Regions from separate parts of the Kribbella sp. NPDC049174 genome, predicted to be linked through region 1. Evidence: riboswitches for the same ligand, from Rfam matches in the RefSeq annotation. Region 1 holds a riboswitch; each other region holds the start of a gene.
The links. Region 1 has a riboswitch for S-adenosylmethionine ahead of ACGFIF_RS41780 (GNAT family N-acetyltransferase). Riboswitches for the same ligand answer to the same signal wherever they lie in the genome.
Positions count from the first base shown of each region.

Region 2: another riboswitch for S-adenosylmethionine. It lies ahead of ACGFIF_RS04365 (aminotransferase class V-fold PLP-dependent enzyme); the one in region 1 lies ahead of ACGFIF_RS41780 (GNAT family N-acetyltransferase).
Region 3: another riboswitch for S-adenosylmethionine. It lies ahead of thrC (threonine synthase); the one in region 1 lies ahead of ACGFIF_RS41780 (GNAT family N-acetyltransferase).

Region 1 covers NZ_JBICSZ010000016.1:11,948-15,199, reverse strand. The annotation lists gene ACGFIF_RS41795 (VOC family protein) at 1-246, shown strand, start outside; gene ACGFIF_RS41790 (NUDIX domain-containing protein) at 275-760, opposite strand; gene ACGFIF_RS41785 (5-carboxymethyl-2-hydroxymuconate Delta-isomerase) at 798-1,163, opposite strand; SAM riboswitch class IV at 1,286-1,399, shown strand; gene ACGFIF_RS41780 (GNAT family N-acetyltransferase) at 1,409-1,960, shown strand; gene ACGFIF_RS41775 (hypothetical protein) at 1,995-2,393, opposite strand; gene ACGFIF_RS41770 (amidase) at 2,407-3,252, opposite strand, start outside.
Region 2 covers NZ_JBICSZ010000001.1:951,261-954,512, forward strand. The annotation lists gene ACGFIF_RS04360 (prolyl oligopeptidase family protein) at 1-634, shown strand, start outside; gene ACGFIF_RS04365 (aminotransferase class V-fold PLP-dependent enzyme) at 645-2,009, opposite strand; SAM riboswitch class IV at 2,026-2,139, opposite strand; gene ACGFIF_RS04370 (DinB family protein) at 2,234-2,749, shown strand; gene ACGFIF_RS04375 (DUF4184 family protein) at 2,814-3,252, shown strand, end outside.
Region 3 covers NZ_JBICSZ010000002.1:386,259-389,510, reverse strand. The annotation lists gene thrC (threonine synthase) at 1-1,188, opposite strand, end outside; SAM riboswitch class I at 1,199-1,339, opposite strand; gene ACGFIF_RS12365 (GlxA family transcriptional regulator) at 1,405-2,367, opposite strand; gene ACGFIF_RS12360 (cation:proton antiporter) at 2,525-3,252, opposite strand, start outside.

The DNA.
Region 1 (3,252 bases):
CCCGACGGGACCGAACTGCTGCTGGAGCCCGACGGCCACCCGGCCGCGAAGCCGTACAAGGACGCGCTCGTCAACGACGGCATCCCCGCCGCCGCGTTCGCCGTGGACGACGTCGCCGCGGAGTTCAAGCGGCTGCGCGACCTAGGGGTCACCTTCACCCAGGAGCCGCTGGAGATGGGCCCGGTCACTACAGCAGTCCTGGACGACACCTGCGGCAACCTGATCCAGATCGCCCACACCAACTAGGTCCCTGCAATTGTGGCCGGCGGCAACTTCAGGTACGGCGAGGTGAAGAGCCGCTCTCCAAGTACGCCGTTGTCGCCGACCTCCGAGCCTCGAGCCCAGCCACGACCCGCACAAACTGCCCGGCATCGAGCAGCCGCTCAGCCTCGTCGAGCGCGACGAACCTGAAGCAGCTCACTTCGGTCGGATCAATCACGATCCGACCGATATCGGCCGGTGCGAGAACACCGCCGTCGAAGAGAAACGCCACGATCTCGGTGAAAGCGCCCGATCGCGCGATCCAGTCCACCGCCAGTAGGTCGCCGGGCTCGATGATGAGGCCGATCTCCTCGCGGACCTCGCGCTGGGCGGCGAGCCGTGGCGACTCGTCGCGTTCGACCACGCCGCCGGGAAGGTCCCAGGTCGCCTTGTACGGCGGCTCGAGCACCAGCAATCGACCCGCTTCGTCTGTGAACAAGCAGTCGGCAGCCACTCGTTTGGTGGGGTGCTTCGCGGTGAAATGAACATCGTCGGGCACCTCGCCAGCCAACCACAGAGCGCGTTGACGGCGTCGGCTAGGACTGCTCGCTCGGGACGCGTTTGTGGTAGCTCGCGAGGTCGCGGACCTCCACCGTGACCTGGATGTTCAAGCCGGTTCCGGGCTTGATGTGGTCGCACAGCGTTGCGAGTGTCAGCTCACCGAGGCGGTCCTTGAGAGCGGAGTCCCGGCCGGGAAGGATCGCCAGCTCGACGTGAACCATCGCCTGGCCGGCTTCGCCCGTACCGATGACCTCCTCGCCGGTCGTACGAAAGCGAGTCTTGAACCCCGGCAGGGCGCTGCCGATCAGCTCGGCCGCGGCCGGGTGCAGTGCCAACGCGAAGCCGCGCCGGTCGAACGCCTCTGCCAGGGATTCTGAGTACTCAACGCTGATCTGCGGCATACCCCAATTATCAGGGCATACCGGCACCAACCGCAGTGGCAGTGGGGCAGAGGGGTGGACTACGACCGGCTGCTGGAATTCCCGCGGAGGCCGGTCGGCTGACTGCTACCGTTTCGGCCGTAGGTCATGAGTGTCAGCGTGTAGCCCCGGCTTGCTGGCCGGCAACCCTCCTCGTGGGTGGGGTGCCCCGGGTGAGGACCAGGCTCGGCACACAGGGTGCCGGGCAAGCCACGAAGGAGGTTCGCATGCCAGTGGAGTTCCGCTCAGCCACCGCAAACGACTCTGAGCACGTTGCAGCCCTGCACGCCGGCAGTTGGCGGCGGCATTACCGGGGCGCGTACGCGGACTCGTTCCTGGACGGGGACATCGAGGCCGACCGCCGCGAGGTCTGGTCGAAACGGCTCGCCGCACCAACCGGCACCGCCACGATCCTCGCCGAGTACGACGGCCGGCTGGCCGGATTCGTCCACGTCATGTTCGATTACGACCCGCGGTGGGGCAGCCTTGTCGACAATCTGCATGTTCACCACAGTCAACGCCGTACCGGCATAGGCACGCAGCTCCTGGCGCGCGCCGCACAGACCGTCGTCGATCAGGCGGACGGCCCTGCGATGTATCTGTGGGTCCTGGAGCAGAACACCGCCGCGCAGCACTTCTACCGCGCGACCGGTGGCGACTGTGTGGAAACCTCGACCGTGCCGCCACCCGGCGGAGACCCCACCCGCCTCAACGGCACACCGGCCTGCCTCCGCATGGTCTGGCCTGACGCCTCGCGCTTCACCCACACGTCGCGGTGATTGCCACCGGCAACCACCGCGACGCGATGATCCGTCAGGCTCGCCTCTCGTCGCCATGCCAGTCGGCGTTGAAGCCGCCGAGATGCGGGTGATACATGTCGTCGCCGTCATGCTGGGTGAACTCGACCTTCAGCCACAGCGCGTCGAGCTCGAAGGTCTCCACACAGGCGTCAATCAGGGACTGCGCCAGCCGGGCCCTGACGTCAGCCGGGCGGCCCTTCCGAATGTCGCACATGATCAGGGCCGACGCTGTCGGCGGACCGGACTCATGGCACCGCCACACTCCGCCGCTGCCGAGGTCGTGGATCGAGACCGTGAGCAGATCCCTGTGGACCTGCATGATCTCCCCGTAGACGAGACCGATGCGATGGGCGAACGCCCGCTTGGTGGCCTCGTCGGCGGTCACCGGCAGATCGACCTGGATCGAGGGCATGGGACTCCTTTCGTCAGCCGGCCTGTTCGGCCGGTTGCTGGGTGACCTCGAGCTGTCGGGCGGCCGCGAAGAGAAGGTGCTCGTTGCCCGGTGCCGAGACGAGTTGTACGGCGATCGGCAGCCCGTCGAGGCGGCCCGCGGGCACACTGATGGCCGGCGAGCCGGTCATGTTCCAGAGACAGGTCAGCGACAACAGGGCCTCGCGGACCTCGAGCTCGGCGCCTCCGACGGAGACACGGCGAGCGCCCACAGCCGGCGCCACGATCGGCACAGTCGGCAACGCCAGTACGTCGTACGTCGCCAGCAACTCGTCGACCATGACCGCGAGCTCGTGCCGGGCCTCGTCGGCCTGGGCATAGAGCCGGTCACTGACGTCACCGCCCTTGTGGAGACGTGCCCGCACCTCTGGATCGATGAGGTCATGATCCGCGGCGAGGTGGTGCTCATGCACGCGGAAGGCTTCCTTGCCCTGAAGAGCAGAGAAGACCTCGAACAGCGGCCGCCGCTCCCACTTGGGAAACCCGCGTACGACGTCCACGGCGAATCCGGCCCTGGTCACGAGCCGTCGCGTCTCGTCCTCGACCCGCGGATCCGTCACCGCGATCGCCCCTGGCGGAATCCACCCGACGGCAAGCCGGTCACCACGGCCGGACGGGGACATCGCCGGCCGATCACTGACGGCCTGGTAGCCGATCAGGGCGTCCTCGGAGGTAGCCGCGAACAGACCGACGTGGTCCAGGGTCGGAGCCAGCGGGTAGACGCCGGCGCTCGGCACGACGTCGTACGCGGGCTTGAACCCGACCACTCCGCAAAGCGCGGCGGGCACCCGGACCGAACCCGCGGTGTCGGTCCCCAGGGC
Region 2 (3,252 bases), on a different contig from region 1:
GGCGGCAGGTGGCGTGCTGGTGATCGCGAACCTGCGCGGCGGTGGCGAGTACGGCAGCGACTGGCACGAAGCCGGACGGCTGAAGAACAAGCAGAACGTCTTCGACGACTTCATCGCCGTGGCAGAGCACCTGCGGGACACCGGCGTGACCACTCCGTCGCAGCTGGCCATTCACGGCCGCAGCAACGGCGGTCTGCTGGTCGGTGCGGCGATGACGCAGCGCCCGGACCTGTTCGCGGTCGCCCTGCCGGGCGTCGGCGTCATGGACATGTTGCGGTTCCACCTGTTCACAGTGGGAGCCGCGTGGGCCTCCGACTTCGGGCACCCGGACGACGCCGCGCAGTTCGAGGATCTGCTGGCCTACTCGCCGCTGCACCGGTTGCGCGATGGTACGGCGTACCCGGCCACTCTCGTGGTCACCGGTGACCACGACGACCGGGTGGTGCCGCTGCACAGTCACAAGTTCATCGCCGCGTTGCAGCATGCCCAGTCCTCTTCCGTACCTGTCTTGACCCGCATCGAGGTCAACACCGGCCACGGCTTCGGAAAGCCTGCCGCGATGGTCGCGTCCGAATGGGCGGACCTACTGGCGTTCGCTGCTCACCACGTAGGTCTTGTTCCTCCTGAGCAGTAGGAGGGGAGGGTCACCAGATCCGCGGGGCCTGGAGGTCGCGCGGGTCGTCGGCCGGCTGACAGCCGTGCGCGGACTCCTCGTACTCCGACCGCGGTCCGCTGGTGGCCAGCGTCCGTACGGCGTTGACGAGCCGGTCGACGTGCTCACGCGTCGTACCGAGGCCGAGGCTCGCCCGGACGGCCGTGCCGTGCTCGGGGGAGTCGGCGAGCAGGTGACCGACCAGCGGGTGCGCACAGAACTTGCCGTCGCGGACACCGATCCCGTACTCCGCGCTCAGCGCCGCGGACACCAGGGTCGAGGTCAGCCCGGCGACGGTGAAACACACCGTGCCGACCCGGTCCGCCTCCTGGCCGAAGATCGAGTACGTCGTGACGCCGGGAATCTGTGCGAGACCGGTACGGAGCCGGGCGAGCAAGCTGCGCTCGTGTTGCTCGATCGCGTCCCGGTGCTTGCTGATCGCCGCACAGGCCGAGGCCAGCGCGATGGCGCCGATGACGTTGGGGGATCCGCCCTCGTGCCGGGCCGGTCCGGTCGCCCAGACCACCAGGTCGTCGGTGACCGCCGTGGTGGCGCCGCCGCCGTAAAGGTAGGGCTCAGCGGCGTCCAGCCAGTCCGCGCGGCCGATCAGGGCGCCGGCGCCGTACGGGGCGTAGAGCTTGTGGCCGGACAGGGCGACCCAGTCGACGTCGAGCGTGGCGATGTCGACCGGCCGGTGCGGGGCGAGCTGCGCGGCATCGAGGCAGACCCGGGCACCGTGGGCCTTGGCCACGGCAGCGATCTCCGCGATCGGGAAGATCTCGCCGGTGACGTTCGACGCACCGGTGACGACGACGAGCCGCGGACCCTCGGGCGCTTCGCGCAGGGCATCGGCGACGCTGCTCACGGCCTCGTTCGGGGAGCTCGGCGCTTTGAGACGCACGGTCCGCTCGGCCGGCCAGGGGAGGAGCGCGGCGTGGTGCTCGGACTCGAACACGATCACGGTCGCGTCCGCGGGTACGGCGTGGGAGAGCAGGTTGAGCGCGTCGGTCGTCTGCCGGGTGAAGATCACCTGGTCGTCCTGACGGGCGCCGACGAAGCCGTGCACCTCGGCGCGCGCCCGCTCGTACCACTGGGTGGTGATGCGGGACGCGTAGCCGTTGCCGCGGTGCACCGACGCGTAGGACGGCAGTGCCGCCTCGACGCTGGCGCGGACCGACTCCAGACACGGCGCGCTGGCGCCGTGGTCGAAGTTGGCGTAGTCGGTGACCCGGCCGTCGGCCAGTGGGACCAGCAGGTCCGACCCGACCGTGGCGGGGATGGTGCCGGTGGCGAGCCGGGCGACCGTCGGTCGCGGCGTCGTCGTACTGGCAGGCTCGAGGATGGAGAGAATCGACATGGTGCTGCTCCCAGGAAGTCCGCGCTTGCCGAACGGGGTATCCGCACGGCCTGGTCTTCACCCGGGGCACCCCACCGCGGAGGAGGGTTGCCGGCCAGCGAGCCGGGGCTTGACGCTGGCACTCATGACCTGTCGAAGACGGTAACGAACGGGATACGGAGAACGCCAGTGGCTATCTCATGTGGTGAGATAGTCGAACACATCGTGAGACAAGTGAGGAACGCATGACCTGGAGAGCACCTGCCGTCGACCGACCGGACGGCTCGCTGACCGCGCCTGAACGCAAGCTTCTCCAGGGATATCTGGACTTCTATCGCACCACTTTGCTGTTCAAGTGCGCCGGCCTGACCGCTTCCGAGTTGGCCGAGCGGCCGTCCCCGCCGTCGAACCTCTCGCTGCTCGGGCTGATCCGGCACCTGACCAAGGTCGAGCGGATCTGGTTCCGGATCCACTTCGCCACCGAGCCCGCCGACCCGGTGTTTCCGCTGGAACTGGGTAAGGACGCGGACTTCGAGCTGATCGATCCGGCCGAGGCGCAGGCGGCGTACGAGGGATTGATCACGGAGTGGAAGCTGTCCGACGAGGCCGCGGCCGGGCGCTCGCTGGACGCCCGGTTCACCTTCAAGGGCAGGGAGTCGACGCTCCGGATGATCTACATCCATCTGATCGGCGAGTACGCCCGGCACTGCGGGCACGCCGATCTCGTCCGCGAACAACTGGACGGGACCACCGGCGCCTGACCGCCGGCGCCTCGTCCGGATTGTTGCCTAAGGCGACGACCTCCTGGTCTCCTAGGCCCTGGCCATGCCGTTCACGCTCGCCCACCCCGCCGCGGTCCTGCCCCTCATCCGGCGCCCGCTGATCGCATCGGCCTTGGTGGCAGGAGCTGTGGCGCCCGACCTGCTGTACCTGGACCCGATCTACCACCTCGCCACCCAGCAGATCCATGGCAACCTGACCCTGACGCTCACCCACAAGTTCTCGTCGGCGTTCTGGCTCGACCCCGCGATCGCGCTGATCCTGCTGGCAGCCTTCCATCTGGTCGTCAGGCGGCCACTCGCGGCCCTGGCACCACCAAGCCTTGCCAGCCGCTTCCCGGCACCACCACGCCCAACGCCCACCGTCCTCGTCTGGACCGTGATCTCCGCCATCCTCGGCGCCTTCACTCACGTGCTCTGGGACTCGTTCACCCACGGCGACGGCTACTTCGTCCGGCGTTTCCCCGACTTCTTCCGCGCCGAGG
Region 3 (3,252 bases), on a different contig from region 1:
GAGCGTCTTCAGCCCGTCGCCGGAGTTGATGATCACCGTCTCGGCCTCGGGGTCGAGCTGTCCGGTCGCGATCAGCTTCTTCAGCGTCGCGACGGTCACCCCGCCCGCGGTCTCGGTGAAGATGCCCTCGGTCCGGGCCAGTAGCTGGATGCCCTCGACCACTTCCTCGTCTGTGACGTCCTCGATCGCGCCGCCGGTACGACGGGCCACGTCCAGGACGTACGGTCCGTCCGCCGGGTTGCCGATCGCCAGCGACTTCGCGATGGTGTCCGGCTTCACCGGCTTCACCACGTCGTACCCGTCCCGGAAGGCCTGCGCGACCGGCGAGCAGCCGGTGGCCTGGGCGCCGTACACCTTGTAGTCGGTCGCGTCGACCAGGCCGAGCTTGCCCAGCTCGGTGAAGCCCTTGTCGATCTTGGTCAGCTGCGAACCGGAGGCGACCGGGATGACGATCTGCTGCGGCAGCCGCCAGCCGAGCTGCTCGGCGATCTCGAAGGCGAGCGTCTTGGAGCCCTCGGAGTAGTACGGCCGGACGTTGACGTTGACGAACGCCCAGCCCTCCTCCTCGCCGGCGATCTCGGAGGCCAGCTTGTTCACGTCGTCGTAGTTGCCCTCGACGGCGACCAGTGTGCCGCCGTACACGGCGGTGGTGATCACCTTGGGGCGCTCGAGGTCGTGCGGGATGAACACGACCGAGCGGATGCCGGCCCGGGCGGCGGCAGCGGCCACGGCGTTGGCCAGGTTGCCGGTGGAGGGGCAGGCGAAGACCTTCATGCCGAGCTCGCGGGTGGCGCTCAAGGCACTCGCTACGACACGGTCCTTGAAGGAGTGCGTCGGGTTGCCGGAGTCGTCCTTCACCCAGAGCTTCCGCAGGCCCAGCTCGCGGGCCAGGTTGCCGGCGTCGATCAGCCGGGTGTAGCCGGGTTCGGTGTTCGGGTAGCTGGCCACGTCGACGGGGACGGGCAGCAGCGGCTGGTAGCGCCAGATGTTCTTGGGGCCGGCCTCGATCTGCTCGCGGGTGATGGCCGGGTACTCGTACCCGACCTCGAGCGGACCGAAGCACTCGGTACAGGCGTAGAACGGTCCGAGTGGCGACTTCGCCCCACAGGCGCGACAGCTCAGGTGCGTACCGTTGCCGAAGGCACCTTCACGGATGGTGTGGGTGGTCGAGTCGGCGGTCAGGCTCATGGAGGTTCCCTCCTCATCTTCCCCGGACACCGGATCTCGGCGCGGGACGGATTTGGCACCGTTCCGCCGCGAGGGCCCCGGACTGGGACCTCAACGGGGAGGGTTGCCGGGACTTCAACGGGCCGTTTCCCTCAGTCCCTCTGGATGAGCTCCCCCGAGGTTACCCAATCGGGTCCATATTGTGTCTTCGGTTCCCACCATTCGAGACAGCCGATCTCAGCCGTGCCGGGCCCGGAAGGTCCGCCGGTACGCCGAGGGCGAGGTGTGCAACTGCTTGGCGAAGTGGTGACGCAGCGTGACCGGGGTGGCAAACCCGGCGGCCAGCGCAATCTCCTCCACCGGCGCGTCACCGGTCTCCAGCATGGTCAGGGCGGCCTGGATCCGCTGGGCGATCAGCCATTTGCCCGGCGTCGTCCCGGTCGCCTTCACGAAGTGACGCAGGTACGTCCGCGGCGACAGCCCGGCCTGCTTGGCCAGGTCGGGTACGCCGATCGGCTCGGCGAGATGTTCGAGCGCCCAGCCGAGGCTCCGGGCGACGGAGGCGTCGTCGGGGTCCGGCGGCACCGGGGATTCGATGTACTGCGCCTGGCCGCCGGATCGATACGGCTGGATCACCAGTCGGCGGGCGACCGCGTTCGCCACGGCCGCGCCGTAGTCCTTGCGGACCAGATGCATGGCCAGATCCAGACCGGCCGCACAACCGGCACTCGTGAGTACGTCGCCTTCGTCGGTGTACAGCGGCTCTGGATCCACGACGATCTTGGGGTAGAGCTCGCTCAAGAGGTCGGCGTACCGCCAATGGGTGGTGGCGCGGCGGCCGTCGAGCAGGCCGGCTGCGGCGAGTGCGAACGCTCCTGAGCAGATCGAGACGATCCGCGCGCCGCGGCGGTGCGCCTTCTGCAGGGCGGCGATCAGTTCGGGCGAGGTCTCGCCGGACGGGTCCGCGACGCTCGGGACGACGACCGTGTCCGCGGCCGCGAATTCCTCCAGGCCGTGCGGGCTGCTCAGCGTGGCGCCGCCGAGGACGCGGATCGGCTCCGGCGTCTCGGTACAGACCTTCAGCTCGTACCAGGGCTGGTCGATATCCGGCCAGGCCAGCCCGAACACCTCGATCACGATGCCCGCTTCGAAGGCCGTCATCCCGTCGTACGCGAGGACTGACACTGTGCGCTGACCCATGTGTCATTATCTTAGCGATAGTCGTCGTACGCGCCACTTCTACGGTCGGCCCGATCCTCGGACGATGGAGTCATGTTCCAGGGATTGAAGGACTTCGCAGCAGGGATCCACGCCGCCGCGGCCGTCCGTCACGGTGTCCAGCCGCCGGCCCAAGCGCTCACGAAGGCTGGTCGCGGCGGACGTCGAGCATCCGCATCAGAGGCGTCGCCGCAACGCCGTGAACAACCACGCTCAGCACGACGGTGAAGCCGACGGTCGCCCACAGCCACGGCAGGTCGGTGCTGAAGTCGGCACCGGCGTACGCGAGATAGAACACCGACCCGACACCCCTGATCCCGAACGCCGCGGTCACCCACCGCTCCGAGCGCCGCAGCGGTGTCCGGGCCAAGGCGACATAGGCGGTCAACGGACGGATCACCAGCACCAGCAGGAGCCCGATCGCGGCGCCGGCGAGGGTCAGCGGCGCTAGCAGCCCGGCCGTGATCGCCACCCCGAGCAGCAGCAGGATCCCCCAGGTGAGGATGTGCTCGAGCTGCTCGATGAACCCGTGCAAATCCTCGTGGAAGTCGTGGTTTCGCTCGGCCGCACGCAGGACCAGCGCCGCGACGAACACCGAGACGAAGCCGTAGCCGTGCAGCACCTGGGCAAGACCGTAGACGCCCAGCGTCATCGCGAGGGCCAGCACGGGTTCACGCGAGTCGGCCAGGCGGAAGGTGCGCGAGGGCGCGGAGAACGCCATCTTGCCGAGCAACCAGCCGACGCCCGCACCGACGGCGACACCGATCACGGTCCGGCCGATCAGGTCCCAGGCGAACCACTCCAGCGCCCAGTTGCCCACCGCGCCTTTGGTCGCGGCGAACACAGCGGCGTACACGAAGGGAAAGG